One region of the Numidum massiliense genome, then DNA from elsewhere that is predicted to be linked to it. Evidence: riboswitches for the same ligand, from Rfam matches in the RefSeq annotation. Region 1 holds a riboswitch; each other region holds the start of a gene.
The links. Region 1 has a riboswitch for S-adenosylmethionine ahead of BN1247_RS09365 (homocysteine synthase). Riboswitches for the same ligand answer to the same signal wherever they lie in the genome.

Region 2: it holds a riboswitch for S-adenosylmethionine, as region 1 does, so the genes downstream of both, BN1247_RS16425 (methionine ABC transporter ATP-binding protein) here and BN1247_RS09365 (homocysteine synthase) in region 1, are expected to answer to the same signal.
Region 3: it holds a riboswitch for S-adenosylmethionine, as region 1 does, so the genes downstream of both, BN1247_RS02225 (homoserine dehydrogenase) here and BN1247_RS09365 (homocysteine synthase) in region 1, are expected to answer to the same signal.
Region 4: it holds a riboswitch for S-adenosylmethionine, as region 1 does, so the genes downstream of both, BN1247_RS13265 (hypothetical protein) here and BN1247_RS09365 (homocysteine synthase) in region 1, are expected to answer to the same signal.

The regions. Positions count from the first base shown of each region.
Region 1 is NZ_CTDZ01000009.1:1,931,845-1,935,203, forward strand. It holds gene BN1247_RS09360 (GerMN domain-containing protein) at 1-646, shown strand, start outside; gene BN1247_RS09365 (homocysteine synthase) at 736-2,025, opposite strand; SAM riboswitch class I at 2,168-2,275, opposite strand; gene BN1247_RS09370 (helix-hairpin-helix domain-containing protein) at 2,404-3,216, opposite strand; partial or broken gene comER (late competence protein ComER) at 3,328-3,359, shown strand, end outside.
Region 2 is NZ_CTDZ01000009.1:3,500,133-3,503,491, reverse strand. It holds gene BN1247_RS16430 (methionine ABC transporter permease) at 1-289, opposite strand, end outside; gene BN1247_RS16425 (methionine ABC transporter ATP-binding protein) at 273-1,307, opposite strand; SAM riboswitch class I at 1,383-1,496, opposite strand; gene BN1247_RS16420 (peroxiredoxin family protein) at 1,609-2,109, shown strand; gene BN1247_RS16415 (hypothetical protein) at 2,115-2,528, opposite strand; gene gcvH (glycine cleavage system protein GcvH) at 2,692-3,081, opposite strand; gene BN1247_RS16405 (redoxin domain-containing protein) at 3,103-3,359, opposite strand, start outside.
Region 3 is NZ_CTDZ01000009.1:353,117-356,475, reverse strand. It holds gene BN1247_RS02230 (GNAT family N-acetyltransferase) at 1-486, shown strand, start outside; gene BN1247_RS02225 (homoserine dehydrogenase) at 778-2,094, opposite strand; SAM riboswitch class I at 2,250-2,378, opposite strand; gene BN1247_RS02220 (P1 family peptidase) at 2,518-3,359, opposite strand, start outside.
Region 4 is NZ_CTDZ01000009.1:2,843,951-2,847,309, forward strand. It holds gene BN1247_RS18250 (aminotransferase class I/II-fold pyridoxal phosphate-dependent enzyme) at 1-1,227, opposite strand, end outside; gene BN1247_RS17275 (DUF2292 domain-containing protein) at 1,528-1,641, opposite strand; gene BN1247_RS13265 (hypothetical protein) at 1,711-1,923, opposite strand; SAM riboswitch class I at 2,020-2,131, opposite strand; gene BN1247_RS13270 (hypothetical protein) at 2,365-2,820, opposite strand; gene BN1247_RS13275 (hypothetical protein) at 2,957-3,256, opposite strand.

The DNA.
Region 1 (3,359 bases):
TGCATGTAGCGCACCGACGGGAACTGATCCTGGGAACAGCGTGAACGAAGACGAAGCAAACCGTCAGGAAGAAACGACGGGGGATCGTACGGGAAAAACAGAAACTAATCGTACAGAGAAAAATGAAAGTAATCGTGTGAAGGAAAACGAAAGTAACCGTACGGAAAAGGACAAAAGTAACGGAGAATCGACTAGTTTAGAAAAAAATGCGACTAAAGCAGCCGTCAAACGCGGGGTCACTTTGTACTTTTCGGACGATCAGTTGATGGAAATGTACGGAGAAAAGCGGCAAATCGAAGCAAAGACAGAGGATGACCTGCCGAAAGCGGCTCTTACAGCGTGGCTTCGAGGTCCCGAGCACGAGCAGTTAACGAGTATTCTGCCGTCAGATGTCACCGTGCTAGACGTTGCCATTGAAGGTGAAACGGCGACAGTCAATTTGTCTAAAGCGATCCAAAACGCGAACCTCGGCTCGGGTGGCGAGCAGTTCGTGTTGGACCAAGTCGCATTAATTATGCTGCAGTTTGGCGCATCGCACACGCAACTTCTCATTGATGGACAAATCGAACAAACGTTAGCGGGTCATATGACAATCTCCGAGCCATACAAGGCACCAGATCCGGCTCAATTTAAAATCGTCGAATAGAGGATGTTTAAGAAACCCCGCTCCACGTGACATGGTGAAGCGGGGTTTCTTTTACCTAAATGCCGACTGCTTTCGCTAATGCTGACTGCTTACGCTTGGCTCCGGTTTAGCGCTTGATCCAAATCGGCAATAATGTCATCGACATCTTCGATGCCGATCGAGAGGCGCACCATTTCCGGCGATACGCCGCTTGCCGCTTGTTCTTCCGGTGTCAGCTGCTGGTGCGTCGTGCTCGCCGGGTGAATGATGAGCGACTTCGCATCGCCGACGTTCGCCAGGTGGTAAAACAACGCCACGTTGTCGATCAACTTCTTACCGGCTTCTAAGCCACCGTCGATGCCAAACGTCAGGATGGCGCCTTGCCCTTTCGGCAAGTATTTTTGTGCTTTCTCGTAGTTTGGATCGCTTGGCAGGCCGGGGTAATTTACCCAGGCAACGCGATCGTGGGCGGCGAGGAACTGCGCAACTTTGAGCGCGTTGGCGCTATGGCGTTCCATGCGCAAATGCAGCGTCTCTAACCCTTGTAAGAATAAAAACGAGTTAAACGGCGACACGGCTGCGCCTAAATCGCGCATTAACTGCACACGCGCCTTAATAATGTAGGCGAGCGAGCCAGCGGCTTCGGTGTATACGAGTCCGTGGTAACTCGGATCCGGTTCTGTCAGTTCGGGGAATTTGCCATTCGTCCAATCAAACTTACCGGAATCGACGATCACCCCGCCGATCGACGTGCCGTGCCCGCCGATGTACTTCGTCGCCGAGTGGACGACGATATCGGCGCCAAACTCGATCGGCCGCAGTAAGTACGGCGAAGGAAACGTGTTGTCGACGATGAAAGGAATGCCGCTCTCGTGAGCGATCGCCGCTACCGCTTCGACGTCTAGTACGTCAATCTTCGGGTTGCCGATCGCCTCCGCGTAGACGAGCCGCGTGTTGGCGGTAATGGCGCGCCGGAAGTTTTCCGGGTCCGACGGGTCGACTAAGCGCACCTTAATCCCTAACCGCGGCAACGTATGCACGAACAAGTTGTACGTGCCGCCGTACAAGCTGCTCGCGGACACGACTTCATCGCCTTGTTTGGCGATGTTTAAAATGGCGTACGTAATCGCCGCTTGCCCCGACGCCGTCGCCAGCGCGGCTGCGCCTCCTTCAAGGGCGGCAATACGCTGCTCAAACTTGTCGTGGGTCGGATTCATAATGCGCGTATAAATGTTGCCCGGTTCTTTCAAGGCGAACAAATTAGCCGCGTGCTCCGTATCGTTGAATACGTAGGAAGACGTTTGGTAAATCGGTACGGCGAGAGCGTTAGTCGCCGGATCAGGTTGTTGCCCGGCGTGCACCGCCAGTGTGTCAAATTTGTACTGTTTTTGCTCACTCATCGTCAGGTTCCTCCCCCATTATAGAAAACATGTTAGAAAAATAAAAAACTCCTCCGTATTAACTGTTCGCTCAAAAAGGGACAGCGTATCCCAGGTTTTTGAACGACATTTAAGGAAGAGTTACGAAACGTACATTTAACCTTCCCCATCTCCCAGGATCACTTCCTGCAGGAATTGGCACCTCACTGCAAAAATCGCAGCAGGTTGCCGGGTTTCATAGGGCCAGTCCCTCCACCACTCTCGATAAGGATTGCGTACAATATGTTATTCTCGCGTTTCATCGATTGTTAACATTATAAGGATACCTTTCCGATTCGTCAACTGTATTTTGTTTTTTGATTAGTACCCACTACCAGCGGTCGTAGCCGTTGAATCTCACTAATTGACTGTCAGTTGATCACGGATATTTTCTAACGTTTTTGCCCCGATTCCGCTCACGCGCGTCAAGTCGTCCACCGATTTGAACGGCCCGTTCGTCTCTCGGTCTTTCACGATGGCTGCAGCCTTCGCGGGGCCGATGCCGGTAATCGTCTGTAGCTCTGCTTCGGTCGCGCGATTAATGTTCACTTTACTTGTTGCCGTCGCACCTTGTCCCGGTGCTTTGCCCTTGCCATCGTTCCCGCCTTGCCCTACCGCCCCGTCTAAGTAACCACCCGCCGGCGTCGATTCTTCCTCCCCTTTCCTCGGGACGTAGACAGCCATCCCGTCTACCAAAAAATCAGCTAAATTGAGTCGTTCCATGTCGGCTTCCTCCGTCGCCCCGCCCGCCGCCTTTAGCGCATCGTGAATGCGCTGTTCCGACGACAACCGATAGATGCCCGGTTTTTTTACCGCACCTTTCACGTCGATGACGACCTCCGACTGCCCCGACTCGGCTTCGCCTTTTGCCTCCCCCACCGCTCCATGCGCCGCCTCGCGACCGTTACTGTCGGGTCCTGTAACTAACCCTTGCTGTTGCAGTTGCTCTGCAGTAGCCGACAGTGGAGATCCTTTATCTTCTCCTGTCCCTGCGCCTGCAAATAAGGTGTAGTAACCGACGGTACTAACGAGTAGTCCGGCACTCACCGCCAGTGCGATCAGCAGCTTTTTCTCACGACTTGTCCACATGTCGAACATCGCCAACCCTCTCCCCTCTGTCCCTCCCCTTTCTCCTACCTTCTTCTCTCTTTCGCACGCTTGAATGTCGTACAATTGTCGCTACCTCTATTGTGTCAGAAAAGAGCGACGACAGCAAGCGCGTTTCTATACTGTGGTGGGTGGTAGGAAGTATAGACGCGTCATAAGCTAACACTAGCAACTCATTCACTTGGGGGGATTCGTTTGACAACGGTAGG
Region 2 (3,359 bases), 1.6 Mb from region 1:
CGCAAGCGGCTGTCGGGCCGAGCGAGTTACCGACGATGACACGTGCCACCGGGAGCATCCAGACGGCTAACACGATAAACGGCACAGAGCGGAACAAGTTGACAAAGACCCCGACGATGCGCTGCAGCAACGGCAATGGACGAATCCCGTTCACGTCAGTTGCGACGAGTAAGATCCCGAGCGGCACTCCGAGGAGCGCCGTGAAAAAAGTAGAAATAAACACCATGTATACCGTATCGACGGTCGCTTCGAGCATAAGATCCCACTGCACATTAGGCAGGAGTGCCACGCTTTACCACCTCCACTTCGATGTCGCTGTCGCGCAAGTAACGTACAACGCGCGCGAGTAGCTCCTCCGGGGCGTCAAGTTGTACGTAAAGCGTGCCGTAAGATGCCCCTTGCACACGATGCAACTGTCCTGCCAAAATGTTTAAGTCGACGTCACATTCGCGGATACAGCGGCTAATGACCGGCTGTGTCGCTCCCGATCCGGGAAACGTACACTTGAGGATAGCGCCAGCCGTCACTTCCTCTAGCAACACGTCCAGCGATTCATCCGCCCCTTGTGCCCCGACACTTTCTTGCACAAATTGCCGCGTAATCGCCGTCTGTGGCCGGCGAAACAGTGCGGCGACGGGTCCGCTCTCCACGATTTTGCCGTGATCCATCACCGCGACGCGATGACATATTTTACGGATGACGTCCATTTCATGCGTAATGAGTACGATCGTTAAGCCGAATTGGCGATTAATTTTTTGTAGTAACTGTAAAATGTCTTCGGTCGTTTTCGGGTCTAAGGCAGACGTCGCTTCGTCGCACAAGAGCACTTTTGGATCGCCCGCCAGCGCCCGTGCGATCCCGACGCGTTGCTTTTGGCCACCGGACAGCTGTGCCGGATATGCGTCTCTTCGGTCACTTAATCCAACTACTTCCAACAAATGCTGCACTTTGTCCGCAGCTGTCTGCTTGTCTAATCCCGCAATTTCGAGTGGAAAGCGCACATTTTCTGCAACAGTACGCGACCAAAGCAAATTAAATTGTTGGAAAATCATGCCGATCTCTTGCCGCGCTAGGCGCAAGTCTCGCGCCGACAACTCCGTTAACACACGATCCCCGACGATAACCTTCCCTTCCGTCGGCGGCTCGAGCAAATTAATCGTGCGGATGAGGGTGCTTTTGCCAGCGCCACTGTAACCGATCACGCCGAATATTTCCCCCGGCTCAACGGTCAAATTGACCCCGTCGACCGCGCGAATTTCACTGTGCCGCGTTGGAAAATGTTTGCGGATCCCACTTAGTCGAATCAACCGCCATCCCCCCTATAAAACATAAAAAGTCCTCTCCGCAGACGGGAAAGGACTTGCCTCAACAAGATCCGTTCTCTCTCATCTGCCAGGCACAGCGCCTGAAGGAATTGGCACCTTTTTTCACACGCCGCGCGTGAAAATGGTTGCCGGGTTTCATCGGGCCTTTCCCTCCACCTCTCTGGATAAGAGAATCCAAAGGTTATGCAATTATTCGTGATTGTAACATGCCGACCAAAATAGCACAACTGTATTTTTGCGGCAATTTTTGTTTCCGTTGAAGTCACGCTGTTTTCACGATAAGATGGGTACTAACCGATTAGGTCGGACATATCGCACAGGGGAGGTGCTACCGATCGAACGTGCACCCGATTTTTGCTTGCCGACTCTGCAAGACGCACAAATAGAAGTATGCTTATCCGCTTTTCGCGGCAAAAGTTTGCTCCTCGCGTTCTGGGTCAGTTGGTGCCCGGACTGCCATGCGCAATTGCCAAAAATGGAAGTGTTTCACCGCTCCCTCGCGAATGACGGCAGCTCCTTCATTCGCGAAGCAGCTGCCATCGTTACCGTTAACGTCACTGGTCGCGAACGACACGTGGACGACGCGATCCCATTTCTTAAGGACAATGCGTTCACGTTACCTGTGCTGAGTGATCGCGGCAGGGAAACGTACGACGCTTTCGGACTCACTTCGGTGCCATCGTGGGTTGTGATTGACGCCCGAGGGATGATCGTCGGCCGTTACGGCGCAGACGTGCCGTTTATCCACGTACTGGAAACGTTCAGTACCACTATAAGCGGCTAAGCGAATCACACGTTCTCCCCTTGTCGGTAACGGGCGAGCCCAGCAGTAAACACTTTCAACCGTTTGACTAGCGTATCTTGCCATTCGCGGTCACCGATATATTTTGCGAAACCGTATAAATCAAGGGCATTGTCGATTTGTTCTGTTAATAATTGCTCTGGATTACCGCGCTCGACCGAAATACAGTTACTCAGTATGTCATCACTTGGCTCGGTGACGTGCTCTCTAAAATCAACGTGCTTCGCGCCATCCCCTAGCGCATGATCGACGAGTAAATCGAACGGTTCTTTAACGGAGTGATGGACGTCTACTTTGTGACAGACAGGGCAAAACAAAAAGGGAACGCCGTCGACAAGGACCTGTTTGCTTTTGATCGCGCCTACAGCACCAATCATACTCGCTCCACAGCAAAAACTCATAGGCTATCCCTCCGTTAAGATAGATAAAGAGCTTTCACCTATTGTACCACACTTGTCAACCGTGTTTGCGGTGCATGGAACAGGTGAAAGCTCTCACAGCAACATTGCCATTAATAGCTATCCGGATATATCCTTAGAACGCGAGTCGAATGTCGACAGTTTTTTATTCGTCTTCCTTAAACGTCTCTTCGTACTTCTCCGCCGACCAGAGGTCACCCAGTTCAGCCGCATTCGACAGCTCGACGACGACCATCCACGCCTTTTCGTACGGGGACTCGTTCACCAGTTCTGGTGAATCGTCTAACTCACCGTTTACTTCGACCACTTTACCGGAGACGGGAGCATACAGTTCAGAAACAGTTTTCACCGACTCGACACTACCGAACGGTTCGTTCGCTTCGACTTCGTCACCCACTTCCGGCAACTCGACGAAGACGATGTCACCGAGCTCGGATTGTGCAAAATCGGTAATGCCGATTCGTACGCGGTTGTTCCCTTCTTCCTTTACCCATTCGTGTTCTTGGCTGTACTTTAACTCTTTTGGTAAGTTCATACTTCAAATCCTCCGTAGCGTTTATTTTATGTCTAACACGCGCTTCAGGCGTTGTTCGACCATGTGTAATCCTTTTTCTCCCGCTTGAAAGTGCCGTAATTTCCCCTCTTGGTCAAACAAATAGTAAGCCGGGACGTATTCGTTTTGGAATGCGTCGACGACACTGTGCGTGTTATCGATCATTTGCGGGTGAATGAGTTCGTATTTTTCGATCGCTTCTTTGACCGGTGCGATTTCGGTATCTTTTTCGGAACGCGGCATATGCACGCCGACCACTT
Region 3 (3,359 bases), 1.6 Mb from region 1:
AGTGGGGTAAGTGAGGTAGATCAAACGTCGCTTCACATACAAGAGGTCGCTGTAGAGTCCGATCACGCCCCTTACGACCTGTTATTGTTAGCGGATCCAAACCGACATATCGTCGATGACTACCTCTCCCGCGGCAACTGTTATGTCGCACAATACGGCGTGCACACTGTCGGCGTTTACGTGCTCCTCAAGACGCGTCCGCTAACGGTAGAAATTGTCAACATCGCCGTTGCACCGCCGTTTCAAGGATGTGGCATCGGCAAACAATTAGTCAGTGACGCCATCGTCAAAGCAAAGACGCTAGGAGCAACTACTGTCGAGATCGGCACAGGAAATTCGAGCATCGCGCAGTTAGCGCTATACCAAAAATGCGGCTTCCGACTGCAAAGTGTCGACCGCGACTTTTTTCTAAAGCATTACGAGGAAGACATATTCGAAAACGGTATCCAATGTGTCGACATGGTTCGTCTGGCGCTAGACATCTAATCGAAAAATCGTCACCGTCTTGCACCGTGCCGATATGAAACAATTTGTATGTAACGTGCTATGACATCGTAGGAAAAGGTATTACGGAGATATAAAAATACGCCGCCCGCCATGCTGCAATCCATTGAAGTGAACGATCGCGCACAGCAGGCGACTTCTTGATCCCCGTCGCGCAGCAGAACCGCTGCTACAGCTAGCGTCGTGAGGTGACAGACAGTCATTTTTAAAGACAGAGTACGTTAAACTCTCCGGCCGCACTCGCTACGTAAACATAGTGCCTCGAGTCACGCCCTAATTGACAGCCGTGGCGAGTACGTGTGCTTCCGCTTGTACTGCCTCCCCTAAACACGGGCGCACCGTGTGTGCAAGCACTTGTAGCGGCAGTTTTTTCGCTGACAACAACTGGGCGAGGCGTTGTTCATCCCACTCTGTACAGACGAAGCCGACCCAAGCGAAACCTTCGCCTTGCACAACTTGTACGTTCTGCACCCCGAGTGCCACCTGTGTGAGCGCCGACCGTACCGCCGTTACTTTTTTTCCGTCGATCACTCCGGCTCCTTTCAAGCCGACATATGTCAAAGGCCGCTCCCGCTCCCCTTCGGCCATCGGCTTCGGCAGCGTAAATACAGGCGTACGCGCCCGTGTCGCCATGCGCCCAACGTTAGCAATATCTTCGACGACGGCACTCGCTGTCGGCAGTTCTCCGGCACCTTGCCCAATTAGCGTTACGTCTTGCACGATATCTCCTTCGACGTGCAGCGCGTTGTAAACGTCGTTAACTGCTGCGAGCGGGTGTCCGTCGGCGACTAACGTCAGCTGCACACCTAAGGTCGGCGCCTCTCCCCGCCGTAGTTCCGCGTTCGCTAACAGCTTTACTGTATACCCCAGTTTTTGCGCCAAGCGAATTTCTTCTAAAGTGATCGCCGTAATGCCTTCGCGCGTAATGTCCCGAAGCGGCGCGTCGATCCCGAAGGCGAGGCGGGCGAGAATCGCCAGTTTGTACATCGCGTCATACCCTTCGACGTCGGACGTCGGATCCGCTTCCGCGTAACCGCACGCTTGCGCTTCGGCGAGTACGTCCGCAAACGATCGGCCGTCACGCGCCATTTGCGTTAAAATGTAATTCGTCGTCCCATTCAATATGCCGGAGAGACGCGTGACGCGATTAACTTTTAAAAAGTGCTGCAACACGCCGATCAGGGGGATCCCGCCTCCGACACTCCCCTCGTACAGCAGCTCTACCCCGTGCTCCCGCGCCTCTTTCTCCAAGGCGAGGCCGTGTTTCGCCAGTAGTTCCTTGTTCGCGGTCACGACGTGGCACCCTTTGCGCATCGCCGCCGTTATATACGTGATTGCTGGTTCAACCCCGCCCATCACTTCGACGACGACATCTGTCTCGTCTAGCAAGTCTTCGCGAAACTGGGTCGTTAGCAGCGGTTCTATTCCCGGCAATGGCCGCTTTTTGTCTGCATTTAGGACGAGAACTGACTGGACAGAGACATCCAGTCCTAGCCTTTCTTTTAAAAGTTCACCGTTTTGCTTAATCGTTTTATACACACCGCTACCGACAGTACCACAACCGAGTAACATGACGCGAAGTTGTTTCATTCCATTCTCCCTTTCTCGTGTACGTTCTCTGTTCACAATCCTCGTGATATGCGCGATTCCTTCCGTACGCACAACCATCTCAAACACTTTTTTAAAAAGAAAAAACCCCTTCACAATGAAAAGGGGTTACACGTGTTTCCTAATGGTGCACCCACTTCTCATCTTTCAAAGCACTAAAAAAGCGCTCTGCAGGAATTAGCACCTTTCTCACGGTGTCCACAGGACACAGGTGAGACGGTTGCCGGGTTTCATCGGGCCAGTCCCTCCACCACTCTAGATAACAAGCTGGTGTTTCACACAAAGTATCCAATTGTCAATTGTTTTCTATTATGCCATACGAAATAAAAATGTCAACAGCGATCGCGATCAGGCGCTCGTAACGTCAGGACTTTTCGTCTGACGAGCCGATACCAAACACTTATTTTACACGTCGCTTACAGACGGAATTCCAGGGATACTTTTCGCGGCCGTCACCGCTTGTAAAATCGCTTCGGCAACGACGTTCGCGGCGAGGGCGCCGACTAAGTCGACCGTCGCTTGTACTTGCCCCCCAGCGAGCGCGAACAGTGTATCCCCGTCCATCATCGTGTGCGCGGGTACGACCGTGCGCGCTAAACCGTCCTGCGCCATTTGTGCAACTTTCGTCGTGCGCGCTTTGGACATTTTCGCATTCGTGGCGATGACGCCGATCGTCGTATTGGCTCCGGGAAAAGTTAGTTTCTGGTCACTGTTGTCTTGTAGCCACGCCACCGTATCGACGAGCGTGCCGTCCCCCTTGCGTGGCCCAGCGACAATGTCGCCACTGGCAGGGTCGACGATGTGACCGTAGGCGTTGACGGCGACGAGCGCGCCGACGACGAGTCCGTCGGACAAGCGGACCGACGCGGTCCCGATGCCTCCTTTCATCGCGTGCGCCATCCCGAGCGCCTTTCCGACCGTCGCGCCGCAACCCGCACCGACATTGCCGACAGCTACTTCGGTTGAAGCAACTTCACAGGCGCGGTAACCCATCGTATCGTCTGGCCTCACCGCGGCATCTCCCACCGACAAGTCATATAAAACGGCTGCAGGGACGATTGGCACCCGCGCGTCGCCCGTATCGAGTCCGATCCCACGCTCTTCCAGGTAAGCCATCACCCCAGTGGCCGCCTGTAAGCCGAATGCACTCCCACCGCTCAACAGCACCGCATGGACGCGTTCGACTAAATTAATCGGTGCGAGTAAGTCCGTCTCCCGCGTCCCCGGTGCTGCGCCTCTCACGTCGA
Region 4 (3,359 bases), 910 kb from region 1:
ATCGTCACTCACGCCGATGCGTTCGCGCACCTCCTCCGGGACGTCAGCGTGCGTCTGCGTCGTTGGATACGTCATAAAACTTTCCACCCCACCTAAGCTTTCCGCAAAAGCGATCACCTGCAGCTGCTGTAAAATGTGTGGGATGAGCCGCCGATCGCGAACCTTGAACGAAATCATGCCACCGCCGCATCGGTAAAGGTCGTCTGTCTCGTCGGTGGAGAAGTCACCTCCTGCGCTCAACGACTCGTTCGAGAAAAGCGGCTTCTCACTCGAGATGGTCGCCCGCCCCATGGGGTGATCCCGCCAATCGACAAAAACCGCCTCCTCTGTCGAAGGCATGCCATGCGGCTGTCTTTGCCCCAACGTCTGCTTCTTTAATGCATCTGGCGAACGGTACACTTGCGGATAGTACACGTCCGTCACTAGTGGGTGCTGTCGTAAAAAGCGAACCACATGTTTCGCGTTACTTTCATGGCGCGCCATGCGCAGTGCCAACGTTTTTAACCCCCGCAACAACAGCCAGCTGTCAAACGGACTGAGTACGGCACCTGTCGCATTTTGCACCGCGTGTAGTTGTTCGCCGAGAGCCTCGTCCGTGCAAACTAACGCACCAGCTAACACGTCGTTGTGACCACTCAAGTACTTCGTCGCGCTGTGGACGACGAGATCCGCCCCGAGCGCGAGCGGTTGCTGTACGTACGGCGTCAAAAAAGTGTTGTCGACAATCGTCCACGCGCCGTGCGCTTTGGCGATAGCCGCCACAGCTGCAATGTCAATGACGTGCATGAGCGGATTGGACGGCGTCTCTAAAAACACGGCTTTCGTCCGCGACGTCATCGCCGCTGCCACTGCCCCGGCCTCGCGCAGGTCAACTGTTTTCACGACGATCCCCGCTTGGCGAAAAGTCGTTGCAAACAACCGATATGTGCCGCCGTACAAATCGAGCGGAGTGATGATCTCGTCGCCGGAAGAAAACAAGCTTTGCAAGGCGTGAATGGCCGCCATCCCGGAACTAAACGCCAACGCGCGACAGCCACCTTCTAATTCGGCGAGTACTTGTTCAACCTGCTGCCGCGTCGGATTTGCCGTGCGGGCATAATCGAATCCGGTACTTTCCCCAATTGCCGGATGCCGGTAAGCCGTTGAGAGGTAGAGTGGATAACTGACCGCTCCAGTGCGTTCCTCCCTGTCGACCCCCGCTTGGCAGAGCGTCGTCTCAATGTGCATGGATACATCCCCCTTCCTTGTCTTTTACATCGGTGACATCACATGTCTGTGTCCACACCCGTCCTCATCGGTGACAGCATATGTTAGTGTGAAGCCCAAGTTTGTACAAAGCCGGATGAAACATGTTAGTAAGCCATTGATCACATGATGGGAACCTCCCAAAACAAAATCCCACCATAAATCCCGAGATACATCCGCGAAACAAAGAAAGAGGCCGCCGGATCCCTCACAACATCACGTGGGATCAACGGCGGCCTCTAGTTTGTCTAGTCAGCCGAATCATTCTTTCACTTGTGTTATTCACTTTAACCGCACTTTCTCGTTTGTCTCGATTTGAATGACTTGACCATTTTGTACTACTAGCGTCACCGAACCGAATTGCAACCGTTGCAAAATACCTGTTAAACGCTGCAATACTTCCGGATTATCCGCTGCGACTATTTTCCCGGAACTACCCTTTTTTGTCGTACATACCAACTTACATCACCTAAACCTTTCTTGCCAAAGCTCTTCCATAACGCGCTTGTCTTTTGTGCCGGACAGCTTTTGTTCGGTTACTTTCGAACGACTACTTGTGCTGCTTGCGACTACTTGCGCTGCTTGCGGCCGACTACTTTCGATTAACTGCTTGCGATCGACTGCTTTTTGGACGCTACAAACCGTATTGCGTTTCACGTGTACACGTGTACTGGTCATGGATAACAAATAACCGCTGCAACCCGCTCCTTTCCAAAAATTAAAAGCTCCCCTTCCCATATTGGAAAGAGGAGCGCATTTGCGTCGTTAGACACACTCTTATCTTCCAAAACGGGTCAACCATTTTGCGGGAATTAGCACCTTTCAGTTCGTAAACTGAGGTTGCCGGGTTTCATCGGGCCAGTCCCTCCACCACTCTCGATAAGTACGTATGCAATTTTTTTAATGACTGTATTGGCAATGCTGCTTGAAAAATGTTTCATTTATCATAACCATAAGGTATTATCGATGTCAAGGGTTTTTTTGTGGCGATCAGTACGAACCGATGATATACGCGGTTCAATGCTGATCATATGATAAAATTCTCCGCCTTTATGTCATCGACAAATTCAATAAATGGTGGGTCAAAATACATCGAATGCCCATATTCCCCGGGCACCCCTATTCCATACACTCCTGAAGACTTCTTTCATTCGCTTCCTCAAATGACAATTGTATATACTCCTTAGCCTCTTGACGATATTCATCTACATCGATCCATGTCGTTTGGTCAATACTTATCTTGGCGCAGCATCTTTCAGCAATGTGAATGACCGCCTTGTGAACCGCCCTGATGTCGACTAAACACGCGTCTTCATCAACCTCGACAAATACTAAATGCAAATCACTATTTAAAGATACAACTTCAAAATAGATGTTTTCTTTAGACTGTAAGTTTCCACTCCATCTTTTATCGTCAAGCCACTTATCCCATGATAATGTGAGACCAGTACTTTCCCTTAAACTTTCTTGCCACCCAACCCTCGATACGTTCACACCGTCTTTCCACATTTTCGCGACTAATTCATCTGCAGTGGGAAGACATGTTTTACCGTTTGTTTTCAGAAAAAATCTCATTATTCCTCCTAATTATTCAGCCAGCGTACAGCTTTTTCTAAATTACTTAGTAGTTCCTTTTTCTTCCCTTTACTTAATTTTAGACTATTCGGTATCTGTGGTTCTAACGGTAGCTTTGGATCAATTCTATAATCAATTATTGACCTTTTATCACCACCCGCTTGAATTTGTATTTTACTCCGTCTGGCTCAGCATCGACTCGTATCTTAATTTTTTTGCCCCGATAAATCACTTCAATTGGCTTACCAAATGTTTTACTTGTTATTTTAACATTTTTATAGCGAACGGGAGGGACATCAGGAACTCTATTTCTATCTCGCCAATCATTCCCCTTCTTAGACAGACGAAACGTATCCCCTGCATCATTGGGCACACCTACAGTCGCCGGACGACGTCCCTGAAGGTCTTGTGCCAGCCTTTCCGCATACTCCTTCAAACTTTCACTGCTCTGACGAAGTCAAGCTTCCCGTTGTTCTTTAGTCTATTCGCGTACTCCTTAATTCGAGCCACTGTCTCTTTTGTAGCCTTAAACCGTTTGG